Botrimarina mediterranea: one gene and its partners. The protein of the gene in region 3 binds, or shares a complex with, the protein of the main gene of each other region. Links are inferred from orthologs where the notes say so. Each region holds a gene or a part of one and is shown on either strand. Other genes may lie near its edges.

Region 1 (5,135 bases), 2.4 Mb from region 3 along the record:
GCGACTCTGCTTCGATGGATTAACCACAGAGGCACGGAGGGCACGGAGGAAGGCACAGAGGTAGATTTCTCTGTGCGTAGCTCCGTGCCCCTGTGGTAAGAAGCTGAAGCCGAGGCAGTCGCTATCCCTGTTGCCCTGTTGCTCGCCGAGAATCTCGAAGAAGTTCCCGAGCGTCCAGGTAGACAGCTCTCGCACCTAGATGGATCGCAGGCGATCGGCGGGGGTGAAACGAAAAAGGCTCTCCCTACGGGTCGCGTAGGGAGAGCCTCTAAGTGACCCCAACGGGGTTCGAACCCGTGTTGCCGCCGTGAAAGGGCGGAGTCCTAGACCACTAGACGATGGGGCCGTCTGAAATCGGACGCGCGAAGGGAATCGCCGGGGCGGCGAAGTGGGCCGTGTCGTGCGTCGGTCGAGAGAAATTAAAAGGGGCAGGCCGCTTGGTCAACCCGCCGGCGCCGTTTGTGCAGCGGCAAAAGCAGAATCGCCCGCTCCGACGACGGCGTCACCACGCCTGACCGCGGTAAAAAATCATGATTCAGCGGTCTGCGCTTCATCAGCAGCCGACTCCGGCGACTGACTCTTGCGGATCGCTTCATAGACTTCGTTGCGATGCACCGGCACCTCTTTTGGCGCTTCGATGCCGAGACGCACCTTGTCACCGCGGATTTCAACCACCACGATGGTGATGTCATCATTGATGACGATGCTCTCGTTCTTTTTACGAGAGAGGACCAGCATTTCGATTCCTTCGCTTTGTCGGGAGGGACTTCCTGGCAGCCGCTCGGACGCTCAGATTTGGGGTAGGTCGCAGACGCACAGCCGTAAGCAGTTGTAGGCTAAACGCCGGCCGCCTTAGTGTGAGTTGGATGGACGCGTTTGGAAAACTCGGTGTGACGTGTCGAGCAGCCCTCGCAACCTCCTACGCTTTACACGGGTCGGCTCGCCGAGAAGCGGCGGGACGACCGACATGCCGTCGGGGTCGCAAGACCCAGGCAGCGCAGAAGTTGACACCCCTAATCTACGGTCAGGGGGTTGACAGTCAAGAATCCAGCTGGCGAAACGTCCAGAACGGGCGCCCTTTCGGCAGGATTCTGCCCAGATTCGCCGATAGGACGCCTGCCGGCGCCCGGAAACCAGACCGCGGCAAGCCGCATCTCCCTTCTAAACCGTCCGCGATGCCCGTCGCCCGCCGACCCGCCTGGCCCTGGTTTACGAATCTCGTCACGGCCGTGACGTCGGTCGCTCGTGGCATGGCGGCGACCCTCCGGACGTGGGTGCGGACCCACCAAGCGGGGAAGCAAACCTTCACCGAAGAGTTCGAGTACCCCGAGCTGGGGGCCCCCGTCGCGGCCCGGTACCGCGGCTACCACCGGTTCGATCTGACGACGTGCATTGCGTGCGACCAGTGCGCGAAAGCCTGCCCGGTCGATTGCATCTATATCGGAAAGGAACGCGCCGAAGGCGCCAAGGGCTTCCGCGTCACGGGATATTCGATCGATTACACCAAATGCATGTTCTGCGCGCTCTGCGTCGAGCCGTGTCCCGTCGATTGCATCTTCATGGGCGCGACGCACGACCTGTCGAGCTACACGCGCGACGGCGCCGTGGTGGATTTCTCGCGGCTCCCCCTTGAGGTGGCGTGGGGGAAGGCGACACTCAACCCTACGGCGGTGGCCGCCTCAAAGGCGGTGGCCGCTCCGGTCGATGGCGGGCCAAACGTCGTACGGATTTGATTACCGCGTCGACGCGACGCGACCCGCTTCGACTGTACCCAACTGCCCACCGCCGATTGCCGACAGCCCTCTCTGCATGGCCACCCCCACGTCGATCGCCGCCTACCTCGTGCTGTTCGCGACGGCGGCGGTGTTGTTTGTCTTCGTGAACTTAACGCTCGGTCGATTGCTCCGGCCGAAGAACCCGAGCGTCGAGAAGGGCGAGATCTACGAATGCGGCGAGACGGTCATCGGGTCGAGCTTCGTGCAATTCGACATCCGATTCTATGTCGTGGCGCTGCTGTTCATCGTCTTCGATGTGGAAGTCGCGTTCTTCTTCCCGTGGGCAGTAGTGTTCGGTAAAGCGACGCACCTCGTCTCCACCGCCGACGCCGCCGCGACGGCCGAAGGGCCTGCGGCCGAGGTGTGGAACGCGGCGTTGGTGCAGCAGCTCAATGAACTGGGGATGTCCGCCGGCGCAACGGCCGCCGACGTCGCCGCGGCTGCTCAGACACTCACCTGGGGTCTATTCGCCGACATCCTCGTGTTCTTCGCGGTGCTGATGGTGGGGTTCGCTTACGTCTGGAGCCGGGGCGACCTCAACTGGGTCCGCACGACCGTAAACGCCGCGCCGGGCTACGATCAGTCCGCCACAACGCCGCGAGCCGCTTGAGCCATCGCATGACCCCCGATTATCAAGCTTTCGATCGCCTCCATGCCAAGTTTGGCGAAGCGGTCTCGCAGCCGGCCGAAACGGCAGGCGCCAGTGAGCACTCCGATCGTTGGTTGCGAGTCGAAGCGGCGCAGATCGCGAAGGTCGCCAAGTTCCTGCGCGACGACCCCGATCTGCTGTTCGACTTCCTCAACGACCTCACCGTCGTTGATTACCTGCCGCCGGCCGACAAGAAGCTCGCCGCCGCGGTCGGCGACGAGCGGCTCGAAGTGGTCTATCACCTGTCGAGCCTCACGCGGAAGCACTGGTTGACGCTCAAGCTGAGCGTTCCGCGGCTTGTTGATGGGTCGCTGCCCGAGGTCCCGAGCGTCGCGAAGGTCTGGAAGACCGCCAACTGGCACGAGCGCGAGGCCTACGACCTCTTCGGCGTGCGGTTCACCGGCCACCCGAACCTCGAGCGGATCCTTTGCCCCGACGACTGGCATGGCCATCCGATGCGGAAGGACTACCAGTCGCCGTTGGAGTACGACGGGATTCGGGGACGCTGAGAACCATTGCGGAATTCGGATTACGGATTGCGGATTCCAAGTAGGTAGCCCTTCGCTGACTTCAATCCGCAATCCGAAAACCTCAATCCGCAATGCCTACGACCGTCGAAGACCCCCGCACTGTCGAGTTCGACGTCCGTACGGACGAGATGCTCGTCAATATGGGTCCGCAGCATCCGAGCACGCACGGCGTGTTGCGGTTGGTGTTGCGGACGGACGGTGAGGTGGTGTCGGAGGTGACGCCGCACATTGGGTATTTGCACCGCTGCGCGGAGAAAATCGGTGAGAACCTCGCCGTGCGGCAGTGGATTCCTTACACCGACCGGATGGATTATCTGGCGGCGATGAATATGAATCTCGGCTGGTCGCTGACCGTCGAGAAACTGGTGGGGTACGAGCCGCCCGAGCGTGGCCGGCACCTGCGGGTGATCATCGCCGAGATGGGCCGTATCGCCAGCCACCTCGTGGGTATGGGCGCTTATGGGCTCGACCTGGGGTCGTTCAGCCCGTTCTTGTACGCCTTTCGCGAGCGCGAGCGGATCCTTGATCTCTTCGAGGCGGCGTGCGGCGCGCGGCTTACATACAGCTACCTGACTCCCGGCGGCGCGACGGCCGACTTGCCCGCGGGCTGGACCGACCGGTGCCTCAAGGTGCTCAGCGAATTCGAGCCGATCATCGCCGACTACCACACGCTGCTCACCAGCAACGCGATCTTCGTGAAGCGGACCGCGGGTGTCGGCGTTCTGTCGGGGAAGAAGGCGATCTCGTACGGCACGAGCGGCCCAGTGCTTCGCGCTAGTGGCGTCGATTGGGACCTGCGCCGTGATGGGGACCCGTGCTACACGCGGATGTACGAGGGCTACGACTTCAAAGTCGTCTGCCAACGCGATGGCGAGTACGTCGTCCCGCCCGGCGCGCCGGCGCCGCCGTACGAAGCGGTGCTCGGTGACTGTTGGCACCGGTTCTATGTGCGGATGCTCGAAGTGGTCGAGTCAATCTGGCTCGTGCGCCAAGCGATTCACCGCTACCACGAGACCGACGACGTGCTGCCCCGCAATCACGGCGCCCCGTTCAAACTCACCGACAAACTGCCGTCGGGCGAAGTCTATCTCGAAACCGAAGCCCCCCGCGGCCAGATGGGCTTCTACCTCGTCAGCCTCGGCGGCACAGCGACCCCCTGGCGTGCCCGCGCGCGGAGCAGCTGCTTCAGCAACCTCTCCCCGATCAGCGAGATCGGCCGCGGCTGCCTGATCGCCGACATCCCCGCGATTGTCGGCTCGCTCGACATCGTGATGGGGGAGATTGATCGCTGACCCACGAAACAACTCAGCGTACAGGAGGGAACTGAGCCGGGCGGCGTCAGCCTCCGGAGTCGCAGCGGAAGTCGCGTCGAATGCAGGAAAGGAGATAGTGGGGATGAAATTGGAGACAAGGGGGATGGCCTCTCGGCTAGAGACAGCGAAGCGGGATGGTGAGCGAAGCAATCAGATTTTTTGTTCCCAACACGCCCCACCCAACGATGTCGCCAAACTAACCAATCGACCATCCCCATTATCTCCTCAATTGCGGCACCCCTCTTCGTGGCCGGTTTGCACAGCAGGCCCGCATCGCTAGCTTAGTTGCCATCCCCACCATCTCCTTTCTTTAGAAGAGAAGCATGGAAGCCGTTGCCGAAGAGCAGATTCTTGTTGTCCCCGCTGAGGTGTTCGACGAACTCGGCCGCTTCCAGGGCATCTCGACGGACATCGAGCGCTACCTCGATCCGCTGCTGCGGTGCGAGCGGCTGAGTTACAAGCCGCGGGGGCCGATGGAAGAAGACCCGAGCTACAAGCAGCTCATCGCCTACGTGCTGCTGCAACACACGGCCGCCGACGGCACAGTGACGGTCTTCTCGTACACCCGCGGCGGGGGCGGCGGCGAAAAGCGGCTGCACGCCAAGCGGAGCGTCGGCGTCGGCGGGCATATCTCGTCCGACGATGCGACGCACGACACCGCCCACGCCGACGAGGGTCTCTACCGCCGCGGCCTCGAGCGGGAACTCTCCGAAGAGGTCCACATCGGCTCGGCTTACACCGAGCGGCTCGTGGGCCTGATCAACGACGATGAAACGCCGGTGGGCCGCGTCCACCTTGGCGTGGTCCACGTCTTCGAGCTGGAGGAGCCCGTCGTGTCGTCGGCGGAGCTCGCCCTCGCCGAAGGCCA
Region 2 (5,302 bases), 3.3 Mb from region 3 along the record:
CCGTCGAGCCCGACCGACGAAGCGTCGCCGCGGAGGTAGGGGCTGCCGATGGCGATGAAGTTGACGTTGGCGCCGTTGAGCACCAGCTCGACGCCCATCAGCACGCCGAGCAGGTTGCGCTTGGTCGCCATGCAGAGGATGCCGGTGATGAACAGCACCGCGCCGACCACGAGGTAGTGGGCGACGCCGATCGGTTCGGTCAGGAGGGAGGCGATCATGCTGTCGGGGGCTCCGCGGTCTGGGGGTCGGCTTCCACCTCGTCCGGGTCGAACCCGCCCGGCGGCAACTCCGAGAGCGACCCCGCCGTCACCCGGGTGCGGGCGAGGTACGCGGCGCCCACCAGCACAACGAGCAGATGGACCGAGATGATTTCGAACGGCAACAGGTAGCCGGCGAGCGGCTCATCGCTATTCGGGTCCCGATCGACGCGCAGACCCAAGAGGCCGAGCGCCAGCGGCGTCGAGGTCCGTGGCGCCTCGTCGAGCGCGGCGGCCTTCGGACCCTGGCCGCTCCAAGCGGGCACGCTGAACGCGGCCGAAGCGAGCAACACCAACATCGATGTTCCTAGCAGCCCCGCAAGCAAGAACTCCGACCGCGACGGCAACATGCTCACGAAACGCTGCTGCGCGGTGAGCATGACGCCAAAGATCAGCAGCACCAGCGTGCCGCCGACATAGATCATCAGCTGCATCGCCCCGACAAAGTCGGCGCCGGCAAGGAAGAACAGCCCCGAGGTCGCCGACAGGCTCAGCACCAAGTAGAACGCCATCCGCACAACGTTCGACGACAACACGACCATCGCGGCAAAGCCGCAAGCGAGCGTGGCGAACAAGGCGAAGAGGACGGAGTGCCAGATCATTGGTGCGCCTCCGGCTTGAATGACGAAGCCCGAATGACGAATGACGAAACGGACGGCATGACTCCGTTCTTCGTCATTCGTGCTTCGTCATTCGTCATTTCCACATACGGCGCCGGCGGTCGCCACAGCACGCCGCCCGGAAACACCACCTGCCACGCCGTCGCGCCGAGGAAGCAGACCGCCGCCAGCGGCGTGCAGTACTTGAGACACGTCGTCATCACTTGATCGATCCGCAGCCGGGGCATCGACCAGCGGACCCACATCATCACGACCACCGAGAGCACGCCCTTGGTCATCAGGCACAACAAGCCAAGCAGGTTACCCAGGTAGTTCGCCACGTTCACGCCGACCACCGCGCCGAGCCAGCCGTCACTAGTCAGCCCCAGCGGAATGGGCGCGTGCCACGCGCCGAGGAACAGGATCGCCGCCAGCAGGCTCACCAGCAGCATCGACGTGTACTCGGCCATGAAGAAGAAGCTCCAGCGCAAGCCGGAGTACTCGGTGTGGAAGCCGCCCACCAGTTCGCTCTCCGCCTCAGCGAGGTCGAACGGCGCGCGGTTGACACTGGCCGTGGCGCACGTGCAGTAGACGGCGAAGATCACTAGCGTGAACGGGTCGTTGAAGACGTGCCAGTTCCAAACGCCGCCGCGCTGCACGTCGCCGATCGATACGAGGTCCATGCTGCCAGCGAGCATCACCGGCACCACGGCGCAGAGCCCGAGCGGCACCTCGTAGCTGACGACCTGCGCCGCTTCGCGCATCGCGCCGAAGAGCGACCACTTCGACGCCGACGAGTAACCGGCGAGGATGATGCTAAAGACCTCCAGGCCCAAGACGGCCAGCACGAAGAAGACCGCCACGTCGAGGTGCTGGGCGACGAACGGGTGCGGCGCCCCCGCGAAAGGCAACGCCACGAACGCCGCTACCGCCGCCGCCATGCCGATGTAGGGCGCGACGCGGAAGAGCAGGGGGTCGGCAGACGTCGGCATCAGGTCCTCTTTCGAGAGGAGCTTCAGGCCGTCCGCCACCGTTTGCAGCCAGCCGAAGCGGCCGCCGACCCGCGTCGGGCCGAGGCGGTCCTGGATCCGCCCGGCGACCTTGCGCTCCAACCAAATAAAGACCAGCGCCCCAACCGCCGAGAGGTTGAGGATCATCGCGACTTGCAACAGGGCGGCCAGCACATAGCCGACCGCCGCGTCGGGCGGGACGGACAGGCCCTCCCAGCCGATGACCCACCCCGCTCCGCTCACAAGCAGGTCGAGCGCCCAATTGATCGTCGGCGCCATCGTGGCAGAGAGGGGAAGCGTTCGCGGGCGGGGAAGCGTGAATACAGCACTATCCCGCTGTCAGGGCGAAGCCGCAACCGGGCGCGCGTCGAAGTAGGGTGCGATGCCGCGCAGCGAAATCGCACCTTCGCGGCGTCTCGATGGGTTGGCTCGAATGTAGCGAAGACCTAAGGGCAAACCCCGGGGCAAAGCCTGCCCAATCAGCGACCGTCGCGGTGCGACACCGCTCCGCTGCATCGCACCCTACCTAAACCCCCAAACCCAAAAACGACGGCGGCCGCCTGGAGTCCCACTCCGGGCGGCCGCCGATCTCAACGCTTTGCGCCCCGGACCCAGTTCGGGACGCCGCCAACGTGACAAATCAAACAGCGAGCATGTCGCCCAGCTCCGCGGCGAGCCGCTTCCGCGCCACGTGCAGCCGGCGCTTGATCGTGCCGACGGGGGCGTGGAACGCGTCGCTCATCTCGATCAGCGACTGCCCGCGGACGTAGAACGCCTCGAGCGTGCTGCGATCGAGTTCGCCGAGCCGCGCCAGGCCGTCACGGACCTGCTCGGCCCGTTCGGCGGAGAGCGCGGCGTCGACCGGGCTCCGCCGTTCGTCGATGCAGGTCGCTTCCAGCGTCGAGGGCTCGGTATCGACCGACCGCCGACGCCGGACCTGCCGGTTGATCGCCATGCGGACGGTGATCGACTTGAGCCACGAGCCGAACGCCCGCGGTTCGCTCAACTGGTGCAGCCGATCCATCGCCCGGATCAGCACCTCTTGCGAGAGCTCCGCCGCCTCGGCGTAGTTGCCGAGCCGACGCAGGGCGACCGCCTGCACCATCCCCTCGAAGCGAGCCACCAGCTCGCCGAAGGCGTCGCGGTCGCCGTCCTGGGCGGCGCGAACCAGGTCCTCGGTCTCCCACTCGGTGAGCGGCAGGTCTTGGGCGGTGACGACCCGGAAGGTGGGGGTGGTTTCGAATAACTCGGTCGCATCGAATCGCCGAGCGGCCAGCGGTGTGGCGATAGCGGTCATCGTTCTCTCGCTTATTGAAGAGCCACGCACGCGCCCCCTGGCGCTGCGAAGCCATAGTTCCCGGAGAGCGGAGCCACGCGACGTGCGAGGGCGTTCCGCGGATCGCGTCGGGCGAGAGACCACGGCCGGGCTTGGGGCTCCTTCACGATTGAAGGAGGCCGTGCGGCTGCGTTGTGGCGAAACCCTGTCGAGGACGACACGGTTCACCCAACGAACCAAGCGCAGCGGGAGTCACGCCTTCGGCGACGACTCACGCGTGAGGTTTGAATTCGGGACTCGCTCGCTTGGAGAGAGTCCGGCGCCTCACGCGGCGTTTAGAAACCGGCCAACCGGCGGCTGCGGACCGAATCGCTCGGTCGGCTGCCGCGACACGCATCACCCTGCGGGCGACAAATCATCGCCATCGCTGGTTTTGCGTGATGCATCGCTAGTGACGGCACTAGCAATGCGAGGCGTTGGCCTACTACGCCGGGCCTTGATCCCGAATTAACGGGGCCGCTTACTACATAGCGCCAGCGCAGGCGTGACGAAGCGGCGGCCGAAATCACCGTGAAGAACTTCGCGGCTGCCTTAATGGCGGCGGTGAAGGACTTGGCGATCGTGTTGGTCGTCGTTTGCATCGTGGCCTCCGCTGCGCTGCGAGCGCGGCTGTGGAGAGAACGGATGGAAGGGCCCGTGACGGGTAGGTGAACTTTCTGTACGGGCCGTCTAGGTGGGTTGATCGGCGGGCGGGCGGGTTTCCCTTGCGGGGAACCAATCCCGGCCGGAGCGATCCTCTTTAGCCAGCTTTTCAGCAAAACCGTTCCCGGTCAAGCAAATTCACCGGCCGAAACCGCGCCGCGGACTGCAGAGACAGCGTCTCCGCTGGCTGGGCAATCCCTGCGACGCCCCCTGAGACAGCCGCGGGGCGGGAGGGGTTCGCGGGGAATTGAGAAAATTTCTCTTGGAGCGCCGTAATTGGCCCCCACCCGCAATTAGCCCCCGGTCATTGACCGGGGGCTAAATGACGCGTTGATAAACGTGCGAGACCCTACCCCCCTACCCGCGGTAATCCGCATGGCAATCAACACAGCTCCGGCTCACCTCCGCCATCGCCGCGGCGGCGGCGGGCTGGTCCTCCGCGTCGATCGTCTCCGAAAGCCGCACCGCCGTGTCGCGGAGGCGGCGGGCGTAAGCCTGGTAATCCGGGTCGTCGTAGTCGTACGCCTCGGGCCGCAGGATCGCTTCCGCCAGCAGGGCCAGCACCTGGGCCTCGTGCCGGGCGTCGGCGGCGTTGCGGCGGAAGTCCCGTTCGCTGGACATCCAACTGCGCAGCCGCTGCTCCTCCGCGGCCCCCATCCGCCTCATCAGCGTGCTGCGGCTGGCGATCAGCGACCAATCGACCTCCGAAGCCGGCTCGGGGGTGGCGGGGCGGCTGCCGCGCGTCAGGTCCGCCAGGTCCGCCGCCCGCGTCGCCGCGACGGCGTGGGCCGCATCGGTGGCGTCGTCGGCTTCGCTCGCGCCCGCGCCGAACAGGTCCCGCAAACCCGCCGCGTCGTCCCGCCAACGCGGCTGACCCGAATGGTCCGCGATCACCGCGAACACCGTGGCGACGACCCCGAGCGAATCGACGGCCTCTTTGAAGCCGCCCGCTTTGTAGGCCGATGCCGTGCGGGTTGTCTTCGCGAGCGCCGTCGCCTGGCGTTTGATCTCGGTCTCAAGCACGTCGGGATCGACCAAGTCGGCCCATGCGACCTGAGCGGCTGATGGCGCCGCGTCGGGCGCGATGGCTGGCGTCGCCGCGGCGGCGGGCTGTGGCCGCTCGCCAACGAGCGTCGCAAAGGCGTCGTCGAAGAACACGGCGCGGTCCTCGTCGGTGAACTCCGGCGGCCGGGCGCGTGGGGGTTCCGCAGCGAAAGCGGTCGTCGCAATCAACAAGACTAGCAAGGTCGAAACACGCATAAGCTCGCTCACTCGATCGTTGGTTCTCAGCCGAGGGCGGAAGCCCCCGGCCGCCCCGCCACATGGCTTTCTGTCGAGGAGGACGCCCCACTCCGCTGCGGCCGCTGGCTTCCGCCCGCGGCTGAGGGCCCTCCTTGCTGCGGGGCTTTTTGTTGGGGCCCTCTTTCTGGGTGACTTTGGGCCGTGCTGCGCGCTCGG
Region 3 (7,565 bases):
CAGGAAGTTGCCTAGGCCGACCGCCGAGCCGGCCACGGCCAGAATGACCCCGATCCGCGACCCCCAGCCCTCGCCAATTTTTTGGGCCGGTGTGGCCTCGTTTACTTCGTTTGGGGGGGGTGTCTCTGGCATGGGCACTCATTCCTAGAGGTTTGAGGGGTCGATTGACGGTTTGCCGTGGCGCCTGCGGGGGGCATCCAACACTTAAACCTTTGGCGAGTCAAGGCTTTACGTCGCGTCGCTATCGCGCTAATGCGACGCCGTCTCATTTAAAACATTATGGGTTGTCGAAAATGCGGACTGCTTTACGATTGAGTCAGCCATGGTTACCAGCGACGACTCCGACCGCCTGTTACTCGACTATCTCCGCCGCCACCGCACGGCGTCGGTGGGGGAGTTGGGCGATTTGCTCGGCGTCACCGCCACCGCCATCCGCCAGCGTCTCACGAGGCTTATGGCGGAGGGTTTGATCGAGAGGCAACTTAGGCACCCGGCGGTCACAAACGGCCCGCAGGAGGCCTCTGAGGAGCTCCTAGAGGCCTCTCAGGGGGTCCGTCGGGACCCGACGCCGCCAAGGAGCAAGAACGGCCGTGGGCGACCGAGCTATGACTACCGCCTCACCGACCGCGGGCGTCAGTCCGCGGGCGACAACTTCCACGACCTCGCCGAGGTCCTCTGGCAGGAAATCCGCCAGATCGAGGAACCCCGCGTTCGGGTGGGCCTCGTGAAGCGAGTCGCCGAGCGGCTCGCCCAGCGTTACTCCAGCCAAGTCGGCGGCGAAGACGTCGCCGAGCGGATGCGTCACCTTATGCGGTTGATGGGCGAGCGCGAAGTGCCGGTCGATGTCGATGAGACGAACGGCCTGCCGGTGTTGACGATGCTGGCGTGTCCCTACCCACAACTCGCCGAGCAGGACCGCAGCATCTGCGCCGTCGAGAAAGCGATGATCAGCGAGATCGTCGGGCAGGGCATGCGGCTCAGCGAGTGCCGCTTGGACGGTGGCGGTTGCTGCACGTTTAGCCCATCGGCTGAGTTCGCGACGGAGGGGGCGACGGAATGAAAACCCCCGCCACTTTCAACTCGACCAGTTACACCGAAACGGGCGACGTGCTCCCCACGACGCTCGGCGCTGATGGCGTCACTTACACCGCCGACGGTCGGCCGTGGATCGAGGGGCGCTTCGAGGAGAACGTCATTACTACGACCCTCGAGCAAGCGATCAACTGGGCCCGCGAGTCGAGCCTCTGGCCGATGACCTTCGGCATCGCTTGCTGTGCGATCGAGATGATGGCGACCGGCGCCGGCAAGTACGACCTCGACCGCTTCGGCGCCGGCGCCTTCCGCGCGACGCCGCGGCAGGCCGACCTGATGATCGTCGCCGGGACCGTTACCTACAAAATGGCGAGCCGGATCCGCCGGCTCTACAACCTGATGCCCGACCCGAAGTACGTCATCGCGATGGGCGCCTGCACCGTCGGTGGCGGGCCGTACTTCAAGCACGGTTACCACGTGGTGAAGGGCGTCGACTTGGTGGTGCCGGTGGATGTTTACATCCCCGGCTGCCCGCCGCGGCCCGAGTCACTGCTCGAGGGGCTCATGCGGGTGCAGGACAAGATCCGTAGCCACCGGATCGCGCGCGTTGCTGGCGCAGCGGTTGGCGTCACCGACGCCGAAGAGTTGCCGATGCCGCACCACTCGGGCCACACGATTCCCGCGATCGACCTCGAGCCGGTCCGCCATCACCAGCAGATCACCGACCAAATCAAAGCGGCGTCGAAAGCGTAATCCTTGTGAAAGGATGGAGCCCACGAATCAACGCGAACAAGAACGAATAGAAAACAAGTACTGCGACCATCGAACCACTAGGCGAGACCTGACTGCCAGAAGCAAGCGAGTGAATACAGTTCCGGAAGATTCGAGATAGTTCGTGTCATTCGTGGGCAGTTCCTTCATTCGCGAGAATTCGCGTCCATTCGCGGTTCCCTCTAGCAGTCACCCACAAACCATCACTTCAGCGAAGCTTCAAGCGAGTCCAGCGATGTCCAAAACTCTCCGCATCAAGAACCTCCACGTCTGCGTCGAGGGAAAGCCGATCCTCAATGGCGTCAACCTCACGATCAACCGCGGCGAGACCCACGCCCTGATGGGCCCTAACGGCTCGGGCAAGAGCACGCTGGGCAACGCCATCATGGGCCACCCGTCGTACGAGGTGACCGACGGCACGATTGAGCTCGTCGAGGAAGACGGCACAGTCGCCAATGTCCTCGAACTCGACGCCTCCGAGCGCGCCCGCGCGGGGCTGTTTATGGCCTTCCAGCGGCCGATGGCGATCCCCGGCGTGAAGCTCGCCGACTTCATGCGGCACGCTACGTCGAACGTCCGCAACCCCGAGCGTAAAGAGGGCGAGGACCTGATCCCGATGCGTGAGTTCCGCAAGGAACTGCAGGAGAAGATGGGCCACCTGCGGATGGACCTTGACTTCGCCCGCCGCTACGTCAATGACGGCTTCTCTGGTGGTGAGATGAAGCGAGCCGAAATCCTGCAGATGGCGATGCTGCGACCCAAGTTCGCGATCCTCGACGAGACCGACTCGGGCCTCGACGTCGACGCGGTGAAGCTCGCCAGCGAGTCGATCGCCGAGATCTCCGCCGACGCGTCGCACGGCGGCGCGATGGGCGTCCTGATCATCACGCACCACGATAAGCTGCTGGAGCGGAACACGCCTGACTTCACCCACGTGATCCTCGGCGGCCGCATCGTCGAGACCGGCGGCGTCGAGCTCGCCAAAGAACTGCACAACGACGGCTACGACCGCATCCGGGCCGAGTACCCCGAAGCGGCAAAGCTCAACAGCAAGATGGCCGAGGAAGAAGCCGTTTCGGTCTGACGATTAGAACTCAATTAAACAGGTAGTGACGAATTACGAAGCACGAATGACGAACGCAAGCGGACGCTTCTTCGTCATTCGTCATTCGGGCTTCGTCATTCGCAAATAGCGTTCACTAGCGAACAGCGACAAATATCATGGCAACCGACACAATTCCCACACCGGCCGACCTCGAACGTCCCGTCGATGACGTGCCGCACGAGATCAACAAGTACAACTTCATCACGCAGACGAAGGACATCTTCAAAGCGAAGAAGGGTCTCTCGCGCGAGGTCGTTGCGCAGATCTCGGAGATGAAGAGCGAGCCGGCGTGGATGCGCGACTTCCGGCTGCGATCGCTCGAAATCTTCGAGTCGAAGCCGATGCCCAAGTGGGGCGGCGACATCGCCATCGACTTCGAAGACGTCTACTACTATCTCAAGCCCACCGAGGGTCAGAGCAAGAGCTGGGACGACGTGCCCCAGGAGATCAAGGACACCTACGACAAGCTCGGCATCGTCGAGGCCGAGCAGAAGCGGCTCGTCGCCGGCGTGAAGGCGCAGTTTGAGAGCGAGGTCGTCTACGGCTCGCTTCAGGAAGAGGTCGCCAAGATGGGCGTCATCTTCACCGACACCGATACCGCCGTCCGTGAGCACCCCGAACTCCTGCGTGAGTACTTCGGCAAGATCATCCCGCCTGAGGACAACAAGTTCGCCGCGCTCAACTCGGCCGTCTGGTCGGGCGGTTCGTTCATCTACGTGCCGCCGGGCGTGCACATCGAGTTCCCGCTCCAGGCCTACTTCCGCATCAACGCCGAGAGCATGGGCCAGTTCGAGCGGACATTGATCATCGTCGATGAAGGCGCGTCGGTTCACTACGTCGAGGGCTGCACGGCCCCGATGTACACGACCGAAAGCCTCCACTCGGCCGTCGTCGAAGTGATCGTCAAGAAGAACGGCCGCGCCCGTTACACGACGATCCAGAACTGGGCGAACAACATCTACAACCTGGTGACCAAGCGCGCCGTCGCTTACCAAGACTCGCTGATGGAGTGGGTCGATGGCAACCTCGGCAGCCACCTGACGATGAAGTATCCGGCCGTCTACATGATGGAGCCCGGCGCCCGCGGTGAGATCCTCTCGATCGCGTTCAGCAGCACCGGCCAGCACCAAGACGCCGGCGCCAAGGTCGTCCATTGCGCGCCGAACACCTCCAGCCGCATCGTCTCGAAGAGCATCAGCAAGAACGGCGGCCGCAGCAGCTACCGCGGCCTCTGCAAAGTCGAGAAGGGCGCCACGGGCGTGAAGAGCAACGTCGTCTGCGACGCGCTGATCCTCGACCCGCAGAGCCGCAGCGACACGTACCCGTATATCGAAGTCGAAGAGCAGGACGTGCAGATCGAGCACGAGGCCAGCGTCTCGCGCATCGGCGAGGAGCAGCTCTTCTACCTGATGAGCCGCGGCCTCACCGAAGCAGAGGCGAGCTCGATGATCGTCTCGGGCTTCATCGAGCCGCTCGTCAAGGAACTGCCGATGGAGTACGCCGTCGAGATGAACCGTTTGATCGAACTGCAGATGGAAGGCAGCGTCGGCTAATTGTTCGACGTTGCTTCTGAATAGACGGCGAGCCGGCGACGTTAGTCGTCGGTGTGAATCACGATCAACACCGCCACCCACCGACGACTCGCGTCGTCGGCTCGCCAAACCGTAAAGCTAAGCGTCTCCTACGACGCAACTCCACAAGCTCAGCATGACCACCGCGATCTCTAACACGACCAAATTCGACGCCGCCGGCTTCGAAGCCCTCCTCGCCGAGCGCGCCGGCGAGCCCGCTTGGCTCACCGAGCGCCGGAAAGTCTCTTGGCAAGCCTTCGAAGCCGCCAACTGGCCGTCGAGTAAGGACGAGGAGTGGATGCGCACCGACATCCGCCTCTTCAAGCTCGACGCCTTCAAGCCGACCGCCGGTGTCCCCGTTGCCATCGCTGGCGAGCAGCCGCTGCTGTCGCATGGCGTTGATCTCGGCGGCCGTGTCGAGTCGGTCAACGGCGCAGCGACACTCTCGGAACTCGATGGCGAGATCATCGCGAAGGGCGTCGTCTTCGGCAGTCTGAGCGAAGCCGTTACGCAGCACGGCGATCGGCTGCAGAAGGCGTTCGACCGCGAGGTGGTAAGCCCCACCTACGATCGCTTCGCGATGCTCAACGACGCCTGCTGGACGGGCGGCGTTGTGCTGTACGTCCCCAAGGGCGTACGGATCGAGAAGCCGCTGCACGCCGTCTCACGGCTCAGCGGCGCTGGCGCCACGGATATGACCAAGACAATCGTCGTGCTCGAGGAGGGCGCCGAAGCGACGCTCCTCATGGAGTCCGCCTCGACCGACGCCGAGTCGGCGGGCCTCCACAACGGCACGATCGAGATCGTCGTCGGCCGCGGCGCGAAGCTCCGCTATGTGAACCTCCAGAACTGGAACAACCGCACCTGGCACTTCGCCCACCAGAAGGCGGTGGTTGGCAAGGAAGCACAACTCCAGTGGACCATCGGCGCGCTCGGCGCCCGTTTGGCGAAGGTCAACCAGCGCGTCGCCCTCGCCGGCGCCGACGCCGAGGCGCAGGTCAACGGCGTGATGTTCACGCAGGGCAAGCAGCACCTCTGCTACAACACGCACCAGCACCACGAGGCGCCCTACTGCCGCAGCGACCTGCTCTACAAGAACGCCCTGCAGGACAGTTCACGCACCGTCTGGCGCGGCATGATCCAAGTCGATGAGGCCGGCCAGCGCACCGACGCCTACCAACGCAACGACAACCTGATGCTCGCCGCCACGGCGCGGGCCGACTCGATCCCCGGTCTCGAGATCGAAGCCGACGACGTCCGCTGCACGCACGGCAGCACCAGCGGCCGCGTCGATGACACAATGATCTACTACGCGATGAGCCGCGGCTACACGCGTCAAGAAGCGGTGCGGATGATCGTCACCGGCTTCTTCCAACAGGTCTTCGACCGCATCACGATCGACAGCGTCCGCGAAGCGCTGGGCGAAGCGATCGGCCAGCGGGTGCAGGATTTGCCGAATCAGTGAGTGGGCAGTCAGCAGTGGGCAGTAAGTTTAGAGGTGAGCCGGAAGCGTAAGCGCCCGGAGTAAGCGTCAGCGCCGGCTGTAGAGCACGGTCGCTCAGCCAAGCGTCAGCATCCGGAGCAATCGTGTCCGAGTTCATCCCTGTCGGCCCCATCACCGACTTTGCCGATCCGTCGTCAACGCTCGTTGAGGTCGATGACGAATCGGTTGCATTGATCCACGCCGCGGGCAGCTTCTACGCACTCGACGACGTTTGCACGCACGACGGCGGCCCGCTATCGGACGGCCCGCTGCACGAGGACGAGAACCCGCCGGCGATCGCTTGCCCACGCCACGGCGCCAAATTCGCCCTCACCACCGGCGCCGCCCTGACGATGCCCGCCACCCAACCCACCCGCGTCCACGAAGTGAAAGTCGAAGACGGCCAAGTCTTGGTAAAACTCACTGTATAGAGAAGTAAGCGGCAAAGTTCCCCGAGACGGCTCTGTGATTGAAGCCCGAGGCGAACGGCACTAAGCTGAAGGTATGAGCACCGGCGCCCTACGTTTCGACACGATCTCGGTTGAAGACTACCTCGCTGGCGAGGAAGTCGCCGAGGTCCGCCATGAGTATGTCGATGGCCGTGTTTACGCGATGGCTGGCGGGACGGTCAGCCACGCATTGGTGCAAGCCAATGCTCTCGCTTCTCTCCATACTGGCCTACGCGGTAAGAAGTGCCGCCCCTTTGGTTCGGACATGAAGGTCCGGGTCATCACTCCCGGGCGTCCCCACTTTTATTACCCGGACGTCTCGGTCGTTTGCGACTCCAACGCCAACAGCGACGTCTTCCAAGACCGGCCGGTCGTGATCGTCGAAGTCTTGTCGCACTCCACGCGGCGTATCGACGACGGCGAGAAACGCGAGGCGTATTTCTCGGTCCCAACCCTGCTGGTCTACCTCCTGGCAGAGCAGGATAAGGCGGCCGTCAAGGTTTACCGACGGACCGAGGCTGGGTTTTCGATCGAGGCTTATGCAGGTCTTGAGGCGGTGATCGACTTGCCCGAGATCGACGCACAGTTGCCACTCGCCGAACTCTATCAAGGCGTCGACTTTACGCCCGAGCCCGGCGATCCCGAAGACATAAGCTCATAAATCGACGTTTACGAAGAACTTTAGAACCACGGATTGCACGGATCACACGGAAAGAGATTGCTGCAGACTCATCCGTGCTATCCGTGTCATTCGTGGTTCCCAACCGAACCAAGAGCTACCCATGCCCATCGCCGAAGACCACGTCCGTGAAGCGCTCAAAGAGGTCATCGACCCCGAGCTTTTCGTCAACATCGTCGATCTGGGACTGATCTACGACGTGACTATCACGCCGAACGAGGCGAGTGGCGCCGAGGACGTGGCGATCGACATGACGATGACCAGTCCCGCGTGCCCCGCCGGGCCACAGCTGGTGAGCAACTCGCACGCGGCGATCAAGAAGATCGAGGGCGTCGGCGAGGTCGAGGTGAAGGTCGTGATGACCCCGCCGTGGACGCCCGACCGCATGACCGAAGACGCCCGCGACCAGCTCGGCATCTTTTGAGGCGCAACCTGCATCGCGTCGCTGAACCTGGCCTAGCAATAAGGAGCTTCG

Evidence for each region.
Region 1: the proteins of Spa11_RS15120 (region 3) and Spa11_RS06310 are in contact, whole or in part, in a cryo-EM structure (PDB 6KHJ), measured with the Thermosynechococcus vestitus proteins. The link is inferred for Botrimarina mediterranea from one-to-one orthologs. Residues at the interface, in WP_011056552.1 of Thermosynechococcus vestitus: Leu46, Met47, Tyr48, Thr50, Ala51, Cys52, Phe54, Ile55, Glu56, Ala58, Ala59, Ile61, Gly62, Ser63, Arg64, Phe65, Asn76, Pro78, Thr89, Thr91, Lys93, Met94, Ala97, Leu101, Met123, Phe124, Ser126, Asp127, Ser128, Tyr129; in WP_011057128.1 of Thermosynechococcus vestitus: Pro17, His18, His19, Pro20, Ser21, Met22, Val25, Arg27, Met29, Thr31, Ile38, Asp39, Cys40, Glu41, Pro42, Val43, Ile44, Gly45, Tyr46, Leu47, His48, Arg49, Gly50, Met51, Lys53, Ile54, Asn57, Arg58, Pro65, Tyr66.
Region 2: the proteins of Spa11_RS15120 (region 3) and Spa11_RS02610 are in contact, whole or in part, in a crystal structure (PDB 6Y11), measured with the Thermus thermophilus proteins. The link is inferred for Botrimarina mediterranea from one-to-one orthologs. Residues at the interface, in WP_096411117.1 of Thermus thermophilus: Arg16, Glu17, Gly18, Leu24, Leu27, Val28, Trp30, Gly31, Arg32, Asn34, Ser35, Trp37, Thr54, Asp55, Ala56, Asp59, Ala61, Arg62, Phe63, Gly64, Glu66, Val67, Phe68, Arg69, Ala70, Ser71, Arg73, Gln74, Ala75, Asp76; in WP_096411122.1 of Thermus thermophilus: Arg36, Val44, Arg45, Met46, Gly47, Pro48, Asn49, Arg50, Val51, Leu57, Gln58, Ala61, Asp62, Ile64, Lys65, Ile67, Phe68, Lys69, Glu70, Ile72, Val74, Glu223, Ala224, Glu225, His233, Thr234, Glu235, Tyr236, Ser237, Trp241.

Annotation. Positions count from the first base shown.
Region 1 is NZ_CP036349.1:1,577,851-1,582,985, forward strand. What follows is about bases 2,323-5,135. They hold Spa11_RS06310 (NADH-quinone oxidoreductase subunit D), read left to right. Parts: upstream 2,323-3,025; coding sequence 3,026-4,246; downstream 4,247-5,135. Other genes in these bases: Spa11_RS23575 (NADH-quinone oxidoreductase subunit A), read left to right, coding at 2,323-2,385; Spa11_RS06305 (NADH-quinone oxidoreductase subunit C), read left to right, coding at 2,394-2,933; Spa11_RS06315 (phosphoesterase), read left to right, coding at 4,591-5,135. Outside these bases: carbon storage regulator CsrA, read right to left, coding at 529-738; Spa11_RS06295 (4Fe-4S binding protein), read left to right, coding at 1,176-1,733; more of Spa11_RS23575, read left to right, coding at 1,810-2,322.
Region 2 is NZ_CP036349.1:652,910-658,211, forward strand. What follows is about bases 1-2,980. They hold Spa11_RS02610 (complex I subunit 1/NuoH family protein), read right to left. Parts: upstream 2,146-2,980; coding sequence 856-2,145; downstream 1-855. Other genes in these bases: nuoK (NADH-quinone oxidoreductase subunit NuoK), read right to left, coding at 1-218; Spa11_RS02605 (NADH-quinone oxidoreductase subunit J family protein), read right to left, coding at 215-859; Spa11_RS02615 (RNA polymerase sigma factor), read right to left, coding at 2,507-2,980. In the rest of the region: more of Spa11_RS02615, read right to left, coding at 2,981-3,163; Spa11_RS02620 (hypothetical protein), read right to left, coding at 3,478-3,783; Spa11_RS02625 (cytochrome c), read right to left, coding at 4,202-5,104. UniProt on the Escherichia coli protein: NDH-1 shuttles electrons from NADH, via FMN and iron-sulfur (Fe-S) centers, to quinones in the respiratory chain. The immediate electron acceptor for the enzyme in this species is believed to be ubiquinone.
Region 3 is NZ_CP036349.1:3,934,069-3,941,633, reverse strand. The notes cover bases 1-2,920. They hold Spa11_RS15120 (NADH-quinone oxidoreductase subunit B), read left to right. Parts: upstream 1-1,056; coding sequence 1,057-1,785; downstream 1,786-2,920. Other genes in these bases: sufC (Fe-S cluster assembly ATPase SufC), read left to right, coding at 2,039-2,887; Spa11_RS15125 (helix-turn-helix transcriptional regulator), read left to right, coding at 323-1,060; Spa11_RS15130 (sodium-dependent transporter), read right to left, coding at 1-132. Also shown: Fe-S cluster assembly protein SufB, read left to right, coding at 3,025-4,461; Fe-S cluster assembly protein SufD, read left to right, coding at 4,616-5,944; Spa11_RS15100 (Rieske (2Fe-2S) protein), read left to right, coding at 6,067-6,393; Spa11_RS15095 (Uma2 family endonuclease), read left to right, coding at 6,467-7,072; Spa11_RS15090 (metal-sulfur cluster assembly factor), read left to right, coding at 7,194-7,514. UniProt on the Escherichia coli protein: NDH-1 shuttles electrons from NADH, via FMN and iron-sulfur (Fe-S) centers, to quinones in the respiratory chain. The immediate electron acceptor for the enzyme in this species is ubiquinone.